3 regions of the Xenorhabdus bakwenae genome follow, and region 2 is predicted to be linked to each of the others. Evidence: predicted binding sites of a transcription regulator. Region 2 holds the regulator's gene; each other region holds the start of a gene.
The links. Region 2 encodes CRP, which controls carbon source genes, mostly activating them, when cyclic AMP is high. Its sites were predicted from a motif close to ATGTGANNNNNNTCACAT; they were not measured.
Positions count from the first base shown of each region.

Region 1: PXH59_RS18735 (NupC/NupG family nucleoside CNT transporter) is a predicted target of CRP. The motif match lies at 3,129-3,146, and genes of this name have one in related genera.
Region 3: glpT (glycerol-3-phosphate transporter) is a predicted target of CRP. The motif match lies at 3,266-3,283, and genes of this name have one in related genera.

Region 1 is NZ_CP119194.1:3,774,524-3,779,614, reverse strand. It holds gene prfC (peptide chain release factor 3) at 1-269, shown strand, start outside; gene PXH59_RS18750 (BON domain-containing protein) at 476-883, shown strand; gene PXH59_RS18745 (patatin-like phospholipase family protein) at 1,135-2,250, shown strand; partial or broken gene PXH59_RS18740 (TatD family hydrolase) at 2,251-3,022, shown strand; gene PXH59_RS18735 (NupC/NupG family nucleoside CNT transporter) at 3,320-4,585, shown strand; gene deoC (deoxyribose-phosphate aldolase) at 4,797-5,091, shown strand, end outside.
Region 2 is NZ_CP119194.1:3,242,214-3,247,304, forward strand. It holds gene ppiA (peptidylprolyl isomerase A) at 455-1,021, shown strand; gene PXH59_RS16205 (aminodeoxychorismate synthase component II) at 1,303-1,878, shown strand; gene PXH59_RS16210 (aspartate aminotransferase family protein) at 2,001-3,218, shown strand; gene crp (cAMP-activated global transcriptional regulator CRP) at 3,280-3,912, opposite strand; gene PXH59_RS16220 (phosphoribulokinase) at 4,335-5,091, opposite strand, start outside.
Region 3 is NZ_CP119194.1:3,397,321-3,402,411, forward strand. It holds gene glpQ (glycerophosphodiester phosphodiesterase) at 38-1,114, opposite strand; gene glpT (glycerol-3-phosphate transporter) at 1,690-3,042, opposite strand; gene PXH59_RS16875 (thioester reductase domain-containing protein) at 4,022-5,091, shown strand, end outside.

The DNA of each region.
Region 1 (5,091 bases), 530 kb from region 2:
TAGGTGTGCTTCAGTTTGACGTGGTTGTTGCCCGCTTGAAGAGCGAATATAACGTTGAAGCACTGTATGAACCGGTTAACGTTTCCACTGCTCGCTGGGTAGAATGCAGCGATGTGAAGAAATTGGAAGAATTCAAGCGTAAAAGTGAGCAGAATCTGGCTCTTGATGGTGGTGATAATTTAACTTACATTGCCCCAACCATGGTCAATTTAAACTTGACCAGTGAACGCTATCCTGATGTTTCCTTCCGCAAGACACGGGAACATTAATCCCCTTTCCGGGCCAGCTATTCTGTTGGCCCATATTATTTATGCCATCTGTATATTCTGTTTTTTGTGCCAATAAAAGAATAACTCTCTCCGTTAATGAAAATATACGTTATTTTTTGTAAATCTGATTTTATCACTATTGCCTAATTGACATACTGCATACTGTTTTGGTGGCGGTTCAGGCTGAAATTCAAAAAGGGGGTAGGATGAAACATATTAAGTTTACCCATTCACTACTGGCTGTTGTTCTGTGCTCGGTATTGGCCAGTGGTAGTGCTCTGGCAGCGGATCTTTCTGTGGGAAAAACATTGGAGAGTACAGGGCAAAAAATCGATAAATCGCTAGACAGTGCAGGGAACCAAATTGATAACTCCCTGCAAAAAGCAAATACTTATTTAGATGACAGTGCCATTACAGCAAAAGTGAAGGAAAAATTGCTGGAACATAAGGGGATAAATAGTCATGACATTTCGGTGAAAACGGAAAAAGGCGTTGTCCATCTTTCCGGTTTTGTCAAAAACAAACATCAAGCGGCGAAGATAGTTAAGATTGTTCATGGAATAAAAGGTGTCAAATCAGTAAAAAGCACGATAGAGATTAAAAAACAATCTTAATCTGAAAAAATAACAGATATTGAGAATAGAGTGGCTGATAATAGCCACTCTTTCTGTTTCTTTTCCTCAAATAATATCTTGTTAAGTGACGAAATTACTCATTCGCTGGCGGCATTCTGGTCACTGGCTATTCTCATATCAATTTAACTATTGGTGCTTTATTTCTTCACTTTTTATAAAAATGTTACAAGCAAGTTTTTTGAGCAACGATATACTGATAGGTATTCGGCGGCTTTCAGAGGGAGAGAAGAGTGGGGAAACATATTTCAATAACATTAGGTAATATCGAACCTTTAGCTTATCAGTCCCAGATTAAACCCGGGAAAATTGCTCTCGTTTGTGAAGGGGGTGGTCAGCGAGGTATTTTTACCGCCGGTGTCTTGGATGAATTTCTCCGTCTTGGTTTTAATCCGTTCGAACTGTTCCTTGGGACATCGGCGGGAGCGCAAAACCTTTCTGCCTATATTTGTGGTCAGAGGGGGTATGCACGCAAGATAATCAACCGTTATACAACTAACCCCGCTTTTTTTAATCCATTACGCTTTGTGCGTGGTGGGCATTTGATCGATTTAGATTGGTATATTGATACCATATCTGAGCAGTTGCCGTTGGATATTCCTGTCGCAATGCGTCAGTTTGATGTTGGACGTGAATTTTACATGTGTGCTTGCCGCTCGGATAATTTTGAGCCGAGTTACCTGCATCCAGATGACAAAAATTGGATGGATATTGTCAAGGCCTCCAGCGCCATTCCGGGATTTTATCGTAACGGCGTTACGCTTGATGATGTGGTTTACCAAGATGGGGGGATTTGTGATGCGATCCCAGTGCAGGAGGCTTATCGCCGAGGCGCGGATACTATTGTAGTGATTCGCACAGTGCCTTCACAGCTTTACTATACGCCTCAGTGGTTCAAACGTATGGAGCGTTGGTTAGAAGTGAGTAGTTTGCAAAAAATGGTCAAGATGCTCAACCTCCATGCACAAAGTTACCGTCGAACCCAGAAATTTATCGAAAATCCACCGGATAATGTGCAAATCTTCGAAATTTATCCACCAGCACCCTTGGCAACAATGGCTCTAGGCAGTCGGCTCAGTGCGTTAAATCAGGATTATCATGTGGGGCGGCGTTGTGGACGATATTTTCTGGCAACGATTGGACATACTTTTGTTGAAGGCAAATTTGGGCATACAGAACGTAAAAGTTATGGGGTATGCCGTACAGGATTAAGTTCTGATCACAACTGTTTTCGGCGAAACCATTTCCTGAACGGCGACAATCATTGCCCGTCAGTGGAATCCCCGGCGTCTGGGATGGTGGAGCATGTGCAAACGGTAGGAACTCTCATGATGGATAAGTTGGATTAGATGCTGATTGATACACATTGCCATTTTGATTTCCCTCCTTTTGCTGGTGATGAAATAGTGAGCCTGCAACAAGCCAGACAAATGGGCGTGGAAAAAATTATCGTTCCGACAATAGGTCAAACAAACTTCCAGAGAGTTTCTGCGCTGGCTGAGGCTTATTCTCCGATTTATGCCGCATTTGGTTTACATCCACTCTATATTGCTGAACACCAAGCGGTTCATTTGGATGAGTTGGCGCAAAAACTACAGGAAAAAGAGGCCAAATGCGTAGCGGTAGGTGAAATCGGTCTTGACCTTTATATGCCGGATCCGCAGTTTGAAAAGCAGAAAAGCATGTTAGAAGTACAGCTAAAACTAGCGAAACAACACGATCTGCCGGTGATACTCCATTCCAGAAAAAGCCATGACCAATTGGCAGCAATCTTGAGGAAGCACAAATTACCGCGAACAGGGGTTATTCATGGTTTTGCGGGGAGTTTATCTCAAGCCCAGGCCTTTATTCGTCTGGGGTTTTACATTGGTGTCGGGGGAACAATTACCTACGATAGAGCGCAAAAAGACCCGGAACACTATTTCACAATTGCCTTTGTCATCTTTGGTTCTGGAAACGGATGCGCCTGATATGCCGTTATCGGGGTTTCAGGGGCTGCCAAACCGACCAGAAAGGGTTGCACAGGTTTTTTCTGTATTGTGTGAATTGCGTCAGGAGCCGTCAGATGAAATTGCCAATCAGCTTTACCAAAATAGCACTATCCTATTTGCATTGAGTTGACTTATAACATATTAATAATGTTTAACTTATATTCTTTGCCTATTTATCCTGCCTTTTACCTTTTTCTCCATTAAATCATCTAACCCCACCGAAACTAGGTGGTTTTATGTGATGTATGTCTCATTTTGTATTTTTATATTACTTTTTACGGTATTAATTTGTGATGTTAGTTGCTTGTTCCTTTTTAGTCCTAGGTATAATCGGCTCACACACAATGTCAGTAGGAATTTATAGGATAACTGACATATTTTCTTATTATTTATTCAGTGAACAGGGATCCTTCCAATGCAACTCCTTATGAGCCTGATCGGGATGGCAGTGCTGGTTTTTATCGCAGTACTCTTCTCCAGTAATTATCGAGCCATTAAAATCCGCACCGTCTTGGGCGCCTTTCTGATGCAGGTTGCCATTGGGGCATTTGTACTTTATGTACCCGCCGGCAAAGACATTCTGGGGGGAATGTCAAAAGGCGTTTCCAATGTAATTGGATACGGACAAAAAGGAACAGATTTTATTTTTGGCGGTCTGGTGTCCGACAAAATGTTTGAATTATTCGGCGGCGGCGGTTTTGTCTTTGCCCTGCGTGTCCTGCCAGTGATTGTTTTCTTCTCATCACTCATTGCGGTGTTGTATTACATGGGCATTATGCAGTTCGTCATCAAAATATTGGGTGGTGGATTGCAGAAAATATTGGGAACCTCACGGACTGAGTCTTTGTCTGCAACGGCGAATATTTTCGTCGGTCAAACCGAAGCGCCTTTGGTTGTCCGTCCGTACATTGCGACCATGACCCAGTCTGAGTTGTTCGCAGTGATGTGTGGTGGCCTGGCTTCTGTTGCCGGCTCTGTATTGGCGGGCTATGCATCTATGGGTGTTCCATTGGAATACCTGATTGCGGCTTCATTTATGGCTGCGCCAGGTGGTTTACTGTTTGCAAAATTGCTGGTGCCGGAAACAGAAAAAACGCACGATATGGCTGATGCGATGTCGTTGGTTGCAGCGGAAGATCGTCCTGCGAATATTATTGATGCTGCGGCATCGGGTGCAGCATCTGGTATGCAGTTAGCCCTGAATGTTGGTGCCATGCTGTTGGCATTCACCGCATTGATTGCTTTGCTGAACGGTATCTTAGGCGGTATCGGCGGCTGGTTTGATTATCCTCAATTATCGATGGAATTGGTTTTGGGTTGGGTTTTTGCACCCATTGCCTACCTGATCGGTATTCCGTGGAATGAGGCAACAATTGCGGGTTCTTTCATCGGGCAGAAATTAGTTGTTAACGAATTCGTGGCATTCATGAACTTTAGTGAATACCTGCAAGCCGATGATGCTGTCCAGGCTGCGGGGCTGCAAGTACTTTCTGGCCATACTAAAGCCATTATCTCTTTTGCGCTGTGTGGTTTCGCCAACCTGTCTTCTGTTGCGATCCTTCTGGGCGGCTTAGGTGGTATGGCTCCAAATCGTCGCGGTGATATTGCCCGTTTCGGTTTTAAAGCCGTCTTGGCGGGTTCACTTTCTAACTTGATGAGTGCAACCATTGCCGGATTCTTCTTTTCGTTGTAAGACACAGGAAGTCTATACTCGATAAACTTCAAGTAGCAATCCGCAAGACGACGCGAGGCCTTATATTTCCCCGCGCAGCGGGGAAATATAACACGCATCTTGAAGTTAGATTGGTATATATCAAATTGAATGCAGGTGAGATTTCTCACCTGTATTTGTTTTAAGTCTGTTGTCTGATTCAGTGACGATAATCATACCGTTGGAGAGTTTTATGACCGATTTAACTGCCGCCGCTCAACTGGCGCTGAGTTTGATGGATTTAACTACACTTAATGATGATGATACAGATGAGAAAGTGGCCGCACTTTGTCGTCAGGCAAACAGCCCTGCCGGAAAGACGGCAGCTATCTGCATCTATCCACGTTTTATTCCCGTGGCGCGTAACGTATTACGCGAACAGGGAACCCCTGATATCCGCATTGCCACGGTGACTAATTTCCCACATGGCAATGATGATATCGACATTGCACTGGCTGAAACGCGTGCTGCCATAGCTTATGGTGCTG
Region 2 (5,091 bases):
AAACTTTCCTTATATACTCGATAAACTTCAAGTTGCAATCCGCAAGACGACGTGAGGCCTTATATTTCCCCGCTGCGCGGGGAAATATAACACGCATCTTGAAGTTGGATTGGTATAGATCATGTTGGTGATTATTCTGGAAAAAATATCCGAAAGCACAGTGTAAGAAACTGAGCTTACAGATTTTGAATGACTCTGATTATGCTGTCGAGTGTACATCAATCTTCAATTTCTATGTTTTAGCATGGAAAGCATATCAATATGGGGGTTATTCACAAAATAGACTTTGCTGAACTATGCGAATATAAAAGTTATCGGTAGATTTTCCCTCTATTCATCTAAGATACTCGTAAATGTAGGTAAATCTTTGGAACTTCACTCCATAGGGAATTACACTTAAGGCGTTTTGTTGTTATGAGTTTTATTGTTGACCTCAAAAATAAAGGAACCATTAATGTTTAAACGTATTTTTGTGTCGCTTATGGCTGCATGTGCTATCAGTGCGATAGCTGTCCCAGTATTAGCCGCTGAAACTCACGTGAAGCTGGTCACATCGGCTGGAGAAATCGAACTTGAGTTAGACAGCAATAAGGCACCAATGACTACCAGGAATTTCGTTGAGTATGTCAATGAGGGATTTTATAACAACACCATCTTTCATCGTGTTATCCCGGGCTTTATGATCCAGGGTGGCGGCTTTACAAAGGATATGAAGCAAAAAGCTACCCGGGAGCCAATTAAAAATGAAGCAGATAACGGTCTGCGGAATCTGCGGGGTACTATTGCTATGGCACGTACCGCAGATAAGGATAGCGCAACCAGCCAGTTTTTTATTAATGTGACTGATAATGCTTTCCTTGACCACGGGCAGCGTGACTTCGGTTATGCAGTCTTTGGCAAAGTGGTTAAGGGCATGGATGTGGTTGATAAAATTTCTCAGGTCAAAACAGAAAATGTTGGTCCTTACCAAAATGTACCGGCAAAACCTATTGTGATCTTGTCTGCCAAGGTTGAACCTTAACAGCTCGAAGACCGACATAATACGGTATTCGGATAATCATTACTGGTTGTTTGAGTACCGTTTGCATTCCCCTTCTCTCCGCCATTTCTACGTTGTTACATCATGCTGCATTATGGTAATGCGGTCTCCGTACCACTATTTTAAAAGTGCTTCTGTGGTATGATTAGCCCCCCATTGCTGTTAATACTGCTTTACCTGATTTTACTGTTATACAGAATGCATAATATCCCTCTGGGGTAGGGCAACTTATAAGACTATAATAATCAGTAGGATATACTCCTATGTTACTAATAATAGATAACTACGATTCTTTTACATTCAATTTATATCAATATTTTTGTGAGTTAGGGGCAGAGGTTTTAGTTAAGCGTAATGATGAGATTCAGCTTGAAGATATCGAAGATTTGGCGCCTACTCATTTAGTCATTTCTCCGGGGCCTTGCACACCAAATGAAGCAGGGATCTCGTTGGAAGCGATTTCACATTTTGCAGGGAAATTGCCCATCCTCGGTGTGTGCCTGGGACATCAGGCAATAGGTCAAGCTTTTGGTGCGAGCGTTGTTAAAGCTCGTGAAGTGATGCATGGGAAAACCAGTCTGATCCATCATAGCCAGCAAGGGGTATTTAAAGGATTAGATCGTCCATTGACGGTCACGCGTTATCACTCTTTGGTCGTTGCCGCAGAAACGCTTCCTGCTTCATTTGAAGTGACGGCCTGGAGTCAGCGCAATGGCGACGTAGATGAAATCATGGGAATACGTCACCGTACTTTACCACTGGAAGGCGTGCAATTTCATCCGGAAAGCATTCTGAGTGAGCAGGGACATGAATTGTTGAATAATTTCCTGAAATATTAGTCAGTTACCTCCATATTCCCTCATTCAGTGTTTTTTTATTTGCTCTTAAGTGATTTTTTATTCATATTTTATGAGTATTATTTCATTTTTCAAATGGCAAAGATAAAAATAAGGTGGGGGAAATGTCAGAAAATAAAGCAATAAAACGAAATACCTATGATCACGTGATGTTGCCCATTTATGCACCGGCGAATTTTATTCCTGTCAGAGGGCAAGGAAGTCGAGTATGGGATCAACAGGGTAAAGAATATATTGATTTTGCCGGAGGGATCGCGGTTCTGGCTTTGGGGCACTGTCATCCGGCTTTGGTGAACATCCTGAAGCAGCAAGGTGAAAAATTGTGGCATGTCAGCAATATTTTTACCAATGAGCCAGCCTTAACTTTAGCGCAGAAATTGATTGATGCGACCTTTGCCCAGAAAGTCTTTTTCGCTAATTCGGGAGCGGAAGCTAATGAAGCGGCATTTAAATTGGCACGTCGTTATGCGATTACTCGTCATCATCCGAATAAAACTAAAATTATTGCTTTCCATCAGGCGTTTCATGGACGCACCTTTTTCACTGTTTCGGTAGGAGGGCAGCCAAAATATGCCGACGGGTTCGGACCTAAACCTGCTGATATTGTTCACGTACCTTTTAACGATTTGGATGCCGTCAGGGCGGAAATCAATGATCACACTTGCGCTGTTGTTTTGGAGCCAATTCAAGGAGAAGGGGGAGTGACTCCTGCGACGATAGAGTTTCTGCATGGCGTGCGGGAATTGTGTGATAAACATCAGGTCTTGTTGGTCTTTGATGAAGTCCAGAGTGGAATAGGGCGCACGGGTAAATTATATGCTTACCAGCATTATGGCGTACAGCCGGATATCCTGACGACAGCAAAAGCGCTGGGGGGCGGTTTTCCCATCAGTGCAATGTTAACGACAGATACAATAGCGGCAGCAATGGAAACGGGTGCGCATGGAACGACTTATGGTGGAAATCCACTGGCTTGTAGTATCGGTTGTGTCGTACTGGATATCATCAATACGCCAGAAGTGATGATGGGCGTGGAAAAACGGCACGATAGGCTCATTCATGCTCTGGAAAAACTGAACCAAAAATATGGTATTTTCCATGAAGTTCGTGGAAAAGGCTTGCTTATTGGCGCCGTATTGAAAGCTGAATATCAGGGCAAGGCCAGAGAGATAGTGCAGCAAGCGGCGGAATCGGGATTGATGTTATTAAGTGCAGGAGACAGCATCTTGCGCTTTACCCCATCATTGATCATTCCTGAGGACGAAATTACAGACGGCATGATGCGGCTGGAAATGGCGGTATCCCGCTGGTTAAACAAATAAAAGTAAAAAAGCCAGTGCGAAGTAACGGGCTGCACTGGCTGAGTTTCTGGTTTATCGGGAATTAACGTGTCCCATAAACGACGATGGTTTTGCCATGTGCAGAGATCAGGTTTTGATCTTCCAGCATTTTCAGGATACGGCCAACCGTTTCACGGGAACAACCCACAATCTGCCCGATTTCCTGACGTGTGATTTTGATTTGCATACCATCAGGGTGAGTCATTGCATCAGGCTGTTTGGCCAGATTGAGCAATGTCTGGGCGATACGGCCTGTAACGTCCAGAAAGGCTAAGTTACCTACTTTTTCGGAAGTGGTTTGTAGGCGACTTGCCATCTGGGCAGATAAACGCATCAGAATATCAGGATTGACCTGAATTAACTGGCGAAATTTCTTATAGGAAATTTCAGCCACTTCACAGGCACTTTTGGCTCGCACCCATGCAGTACGTTCTTGCCCCTCTTCAAACAATCCAAGTTCACCAATGAAATCTCCCTGATTTAAATAAGAGAGAATCATCTCCTTACCTTCTTCATCTTTTATTAGAACAGCAACTGAACCTTTAACAATATAGTAAAGCGTTTCTGCTTTCTCGCCTTGATGAATAAGCGTGCTCTTGGATGGATATTTGTGAATATGGCAGTGTGACAAAAACCATTCAAGAGTTGGGTCTGTTTGTGGCTTGCCGAGAACCATTCGCTTTATCCTCTGTTGTTATTTCTGCCTTTATGATGTGAGAAACGGTAGTTCCTCTTCAGGCTGGCTTGATAAAATCAATAGGTTAACAATTAACCTGCTGAAAAACTGACAAGCGGGAATTTTATATGGATTATAAAGATGTCAAAATTTAGGTATATTGTCTTAACCATATACCTTGTCAGTCCCTACTTGTAACCTTGTTTGTAACACAGGAAAGCGTTTCTGTCTTCTCCTGTATCGCTTCAGCCTATTAAACTGACTGCCAGATTATCAGAAATCAGGCAGAAGAGTTGGTTTTATTGATTTTACATTTATAAAAGGGAAAAAATTATGTTACCAAAAATGGCCTATTTATTTTAATAAAACAGGTAACATTATTTTTTGTTACCTGCCTTATTAAAAATTAAATGGGGATTAAATTACGAGATTTTTTTGCCTTCCAGTAATTGTTTAACAAGCGGTGCCATAATTAATTCCATTGCCAGCCCCATTTTTCCACCCGGAACGACGATAGTATTTAGGCTGGAAATAAATGAACCCTGAAGCATAGCGAGTAAATAAGGAAAATCAATTTGAGTGAGACCACGGAAGCGGATCACGATAAAACTTTCGTCCAGCGAGGGGATCGCTTTGGCAGAGAAGGGGTTAGAGGTATCAACAGTAGGGACACGTTGGAAATTGATGTGGGTACGTGAAAACTGAGGAGTGATGTAGCGGATATAGTCATCCATTGAGCGGACAACGGAATCCATGACAGCTTCTCTGGAATGCCCACGCTCACCGGTATCACGGATGAGTTTTTGTATCCATTCTAAGTTGACGATAGGCACAACGCCAATCAACAGATCAACATGACTGGCGACATTGTGTTGTGGCGTGACAACACCACCGTGCAGTCCTTCATAAAATAGGACGTCCGTATTTGATGGCAGAGGTTCCCACGGTGTGAAAGTACCGGGTAATTGGTTATAGGGGACGGCCTCATCATAGGTATGGAGATATTTTCGGCAGCGGCCATTGCCCGTTTCTCCGTACTCAAGGAATGTCTTTTCCAGCATACCGAAATCGTTAGCTTTTGGCCCAAAGTAGCTGATATGTCTGCCTTGTTCTCTTGCTTTCCGTATCTCGGCATCCATTTCAGGACGAGTATAACGATGGAAACTATCCCCTTCTATC
Region 3 (5,091 bases), 160 kb from region 2:
CTTGGACTGCCCCGTTTTTCTATGCTATTCGCACTGATTATTTATGCTCGTGGTGTTTTCTCAGGAACGTCACTGCCAAATCAGGGAAATCTGTGAATGCCCCATCGACATTAGCCTTGTCGAAAACGATATCAAACAATTGGTTGCCGCTGGTGGCATATTTTGGCAATTGATCGATACGGATGGTATACGGGTGTACCGCCAGATGGCTGGCGTGAGCCTCTGTTACCATGCCCGTTAATTTAATGTGGTTCGGCGTAGAGTCACTGGCGATAAGCATATGGTAATCAGGGCCAATTCCATCAGCATATTTTGCGACTTCTTTCATCGCGCCAGGTTTAAACATCCAGTCATAGCTATAATTCTGCCATGTACCATCTGACTTTTGTTCGTAAGTTTCGTTCCAGTCGGTGTAAGCGATAAGCTGGATCAGTTTCAGATCCATCCCCAGTTTCGGCTCTAGTTCATTTTTGATGCGTTTGAGTTCATTGGCATCAAAACATTGCAGGTAAACTTTATCGCTCTTTTTGGTGTAGCCATATTGTTTCAGAACTTCCAGCACTTTGCTGGTGATATCTTTGCCTTCCTGACGATGGAACCACGGTGCCTTGATTTCAGGATAAATGCCAATGTCTTTGCCCGTGGATTTATTCAGGCCTTGAATAAATTCCAGCTCTTCCTGAAAGGTATGAATGTGGAAATCTGATTTACCCATCGGGAAACGTCCGGGATAGCTTTGGGCTTTTTTACCATCCTTGATATCAAAACCTTCCGTAAATTTCAGTGACTTAATTTCTGGCAGGGTAAAGTCAATGGCATAATAGCGGCCGTCAGCACGGGCGCGGTTTGGAAAACGTTCTGCGACATCCGTTACGCGATCAAGGTAGTGATCGTGCAGTACAATGAGCTGGTCATCTTTGGTCATGACCAGATCTTGCTCAAGATAATCCGCGCCTTGTGCATACGCCATTGCTTTGGCGGGTAATGTGTGTTCAGGCAAATAACCACTCGCGCCACGATGGGCGATAACAATCTTATCGGCTGCATGTGCAATACCTGACATGGATGATGCTAACAAAATACCGGCCATAATTGCCTTCATAGGGGTCTGCATTGAGATTCTCCATTTATTCTAATAAAAATCTTAGATAAAAGTTGATGTTACTTACCGTTTTACTGATTTTTCGTCAGCAGCCAGAAAAATAGGTGATCATTCAAGTCGATTTTTATATAAGATGATGACATAACACAATCCTGAATATTAATGTTATCAGCAGTATGTCACAGTTTTATGACATGAAAATTTTTCTCCGGATTCTGTTTATACTCGATAAACTTCAAGTTGCAATCCGCAAGACGACGCGAGGCCTTATATTTCCCTGCGGCGCGGGGAAATATAACACGCATCTTGAAATTGGATTGGTATAAGTGGGTAATGATAAGGTAAGCATTATTTAATATTACTTTATGTGGGTGTAAATATTCAGCCTTTATTATCATCAATTAAAGGTGTTTTCAAAATCAAAAAGGTGCTAATAAAGTGTGGATATGAGGAATATATCTATAAGGTAAAAGCAAGTAGTCTATTTAACAGAGCAGAGTAAACAGACTTATTCATCCATGAAATCGCAGTACAAAACGTTGTACTGCGATTGATAAGGTGATTAATTGGCGTCTTTCAGTTGTGTTTTATTGACCTTGACGGGCAATTTCCTGCTTATGTTTGTGTTCACTTAACATCACAAGCACCAGCAGAATAACCGAGAGGATACAACCGCCGATCATGACCATAAAGCCGCCGTCCCAACCGAAATAGTCAACGGTATAACCGACGATGATACTGGCCGCAACCGAACCGCCCAGATAGCCAAACAAACCAGTAAAACCTGCGGCTGTTCCTGCTGCTTTTTTCGGTGCCAGTTCAAGGGCATGCAGGCCGATTAGCATCACCGGGCCGTAAATCAGGAAGCCGATAACCAGCATACAGAGCATATCGATATCAGGGTTACCTTCTGGGTTCAGCCAGAATACGATAGTAGCGATGGTGACCAGTGTCATAAAGAATACACCGGTGGCACCACGGTTGCCTTTAAATACCTTATCCGACATCCAACCACACAGCAGCGTACCCGGAATACCCGCGTACTCATACAGGAAGTAAGCCCAGGAAGACTTATCCATGGTAAAGTCTTTCACTTCTTTCAGGTAAGTGGGTGACCAGTCAAGAATACCGTAGCGCAGTAAATAGACGAAGACGTTGGCAACGGCGATCATCCACAGCAATTTATTCGGCAAAACGTACCGCATGAAAATTTCTTTTGCAGTCAGTTCCTTTTCATTGTTTTCGGTGTAATCGGCCGGGTAGTCGTTTTTATACTCTTCGATTGGCGGTAAGCCACAAGATTGTGGTGTATCGCGCATTAAAGCGAGAACGATGAATGCCACGATGATAGCAGCAAAGGCGGGCATATAAAATGCGGCCTTCCAGTCATTGAACCAGGCCATCCCCAACATGAACAGTAAGGGGGGAATGCCTCCGCCAACGTTATGCGCACAGTTCCAGACAGAAACAATGCCACCACGCTCTTTCTGTGACCACCAGTGAACCATAGTACGTCCACAAGGCGGCCACCCCATCCCCTGGAACCAGCCACAGAGGAACAGCAGAGAAAACATGATAGCAATGCTGGACGTTGCCCATGGTACAAAGCCCATAAATAACATCACTGCCGCCGCCAGTATCAAACCCGCCGGCAAGAAGACACGTGGATTCGAGCGGTCGGAAACGGAACCCATGATGAATTTTGAGAAGCCGTATGCAATTGATATGCCTGACAATGCAAAGCCAAGATCCCCCTTAGAAAAGCCTTGTTCGATCAAGGCGGGTATGGCGAGTGCAAAGTTTTTCCTTACCAGATAGTAAGCTGCGTATCCAAAGAAGATCCCTATAAAAATTTGCCAGCGCAAGCGACGATAGAGTGGATCTATTTCCTGCGCGGGCAACCGGGCCTTATGAGGCGTCGGCTTGAAAATACTTAACATATTTTTTGTCTCCACGTGACTTTTGTATGAGCGAATCACCACCATCAAGCAGTGATGGCGTTAAACGAAAAATTTTAGCTATTTATTTTCTATATCGAAGCTAATATTAGCTGAAAACAACCTTTTATGACTGTGAGGTATCGCTAACATATAGATATAATTTCGCAAAGTCGATAATTTTGAGTGATTTAACGCTTTTTTTGAAGACAATTTATTTATATTAGTGTGATGAAAATCACAATGAATGGCCTTTTGCGCTATTTTTCATTTTCGCGCGTTTAAAGTTTGTATATATTCTCGACCCAATAAAAGCGCATTATTATTAGGGGATTTGTCTGAAGTAGTCACCATAGAAAAGTCAGATAAATATAATCCACACAAACATTCCTATGATAAAATTATTTAATTAATCACTGTTGGCGTTTTTCTGTCGGCTTTTTTTAACAAGTGGTACTGTTTTTTTGATGACATTATTTGAATAATGTTTTCATTTTTCCATGTAATTTATTTTTATTTACATGCTTTGCGTTTTTTGTAACGCGCTTATAAATAAAATTATTGAAATTAAAATTCAAAATAATAGATATTACTACAAATAGTTATTCATGCTGCTGATAGCCGTTTTTATGCAGGGTTGGATGACTATTTTATGATGTAAATTACAATAATATCAACTTGTTAGTTAGAATTGGTTGCAGATTGTATAGGCGTAATACACTCTGCCTTCCAAATAATAATTAGTTTTATATAAGCTGATTATTTAACTAATAAAAGATTACAAATTAATACTAATTAATCTATTTATTAAATTCGCAATAAATTTTTGCAATTTATTTTTATGATCCAGTTAGCGTCAGCATAAGGTATTTGAAAATACTGAATGCAGACAAAAATTGGAAGATAACGACTACCAGCATTGATGCCTCTATTCATCATGAAAAGTGATGAAACTAATGAGGCTCAGAATGAGAGCATCATTATGAATACTTATACACACAAGGCAATATTACACACAGCATTTACTACTGGGCAAAAAAATTCTCCGGCTGTTGAAACTGAATTTAATCGTAATATCAGACACATGACAGCAGAGCTAGAACCATGGTTTAAGAACGTTCCTGTTCGGTTGGTTGAGTTGGCAAAAAGCATACCCAATGAGGTCGCTGTTGCTGATCCCCATGAAACGTTAACATTTGGTGAACTGAACCAACGCATTGATAATGCGACAGAAGTTTTGCGTCTCCACGGGGTCAAAATGGGTAGCAATGTTGCTATTGCGGCGCAGCGGGGGATTGCATGGTTTGTCACCATGCAGGCCATTTGGCGAATTGGGGCGGTATATATCCCTTTAAATACCATGATGCCGGAAAAGCGCCTGAACGATATTCTTACCCGTCTGCCGGAAAGTATTTTGGTAGCCGATAATACGGTCCCGGCAGGGCTTAAGGCGTCAACATTCATCCCTATGAAGACTATCTTAGATAAGGTCGCTCAAACTCAACGGGCAAAAAATAGGGATATTCCTGTACTGGGAGATCATCCGGCTTATGTGATGTTTACTTCTGGCTCTACAGGATTGCCAAAATCAGTACAAGTTCAACATGATAACCTGGCTGCCTGCCTATGCGGATTTGGCAAACTGTTATCAATCAGCCCGCGTGACCATATGTTGGCATTGACGACATTCTCCTTTGATATCTCAGTGCTGGAATTGCTGCTGACCGTGGTGCATGGTGGCAGTATCTACATCGCTTCAATTGATACCCAACGCGATGCAATGGCACTGTCTGACACACTGTCAAAACCACAATTCACTTTCGCCCAGGCAACTCCGGTGACCTGGTCCATGGCCCTGAATGCAGGATGGATGCCGCGCCCAGAAATGAGCATGCTTTGCGGAGGAGAAGCGTTGTCACAAGATTTGGCCGATCAACTGACAGCCACCGGAAGCACATTATGGAACGTTTACGGCCCAACGGAAACAACCATCTGGTCAACTGCGTTCCGCATGAAAAAGGGTGATAAAGTTCAATTGGGGGGGCCTGTTCC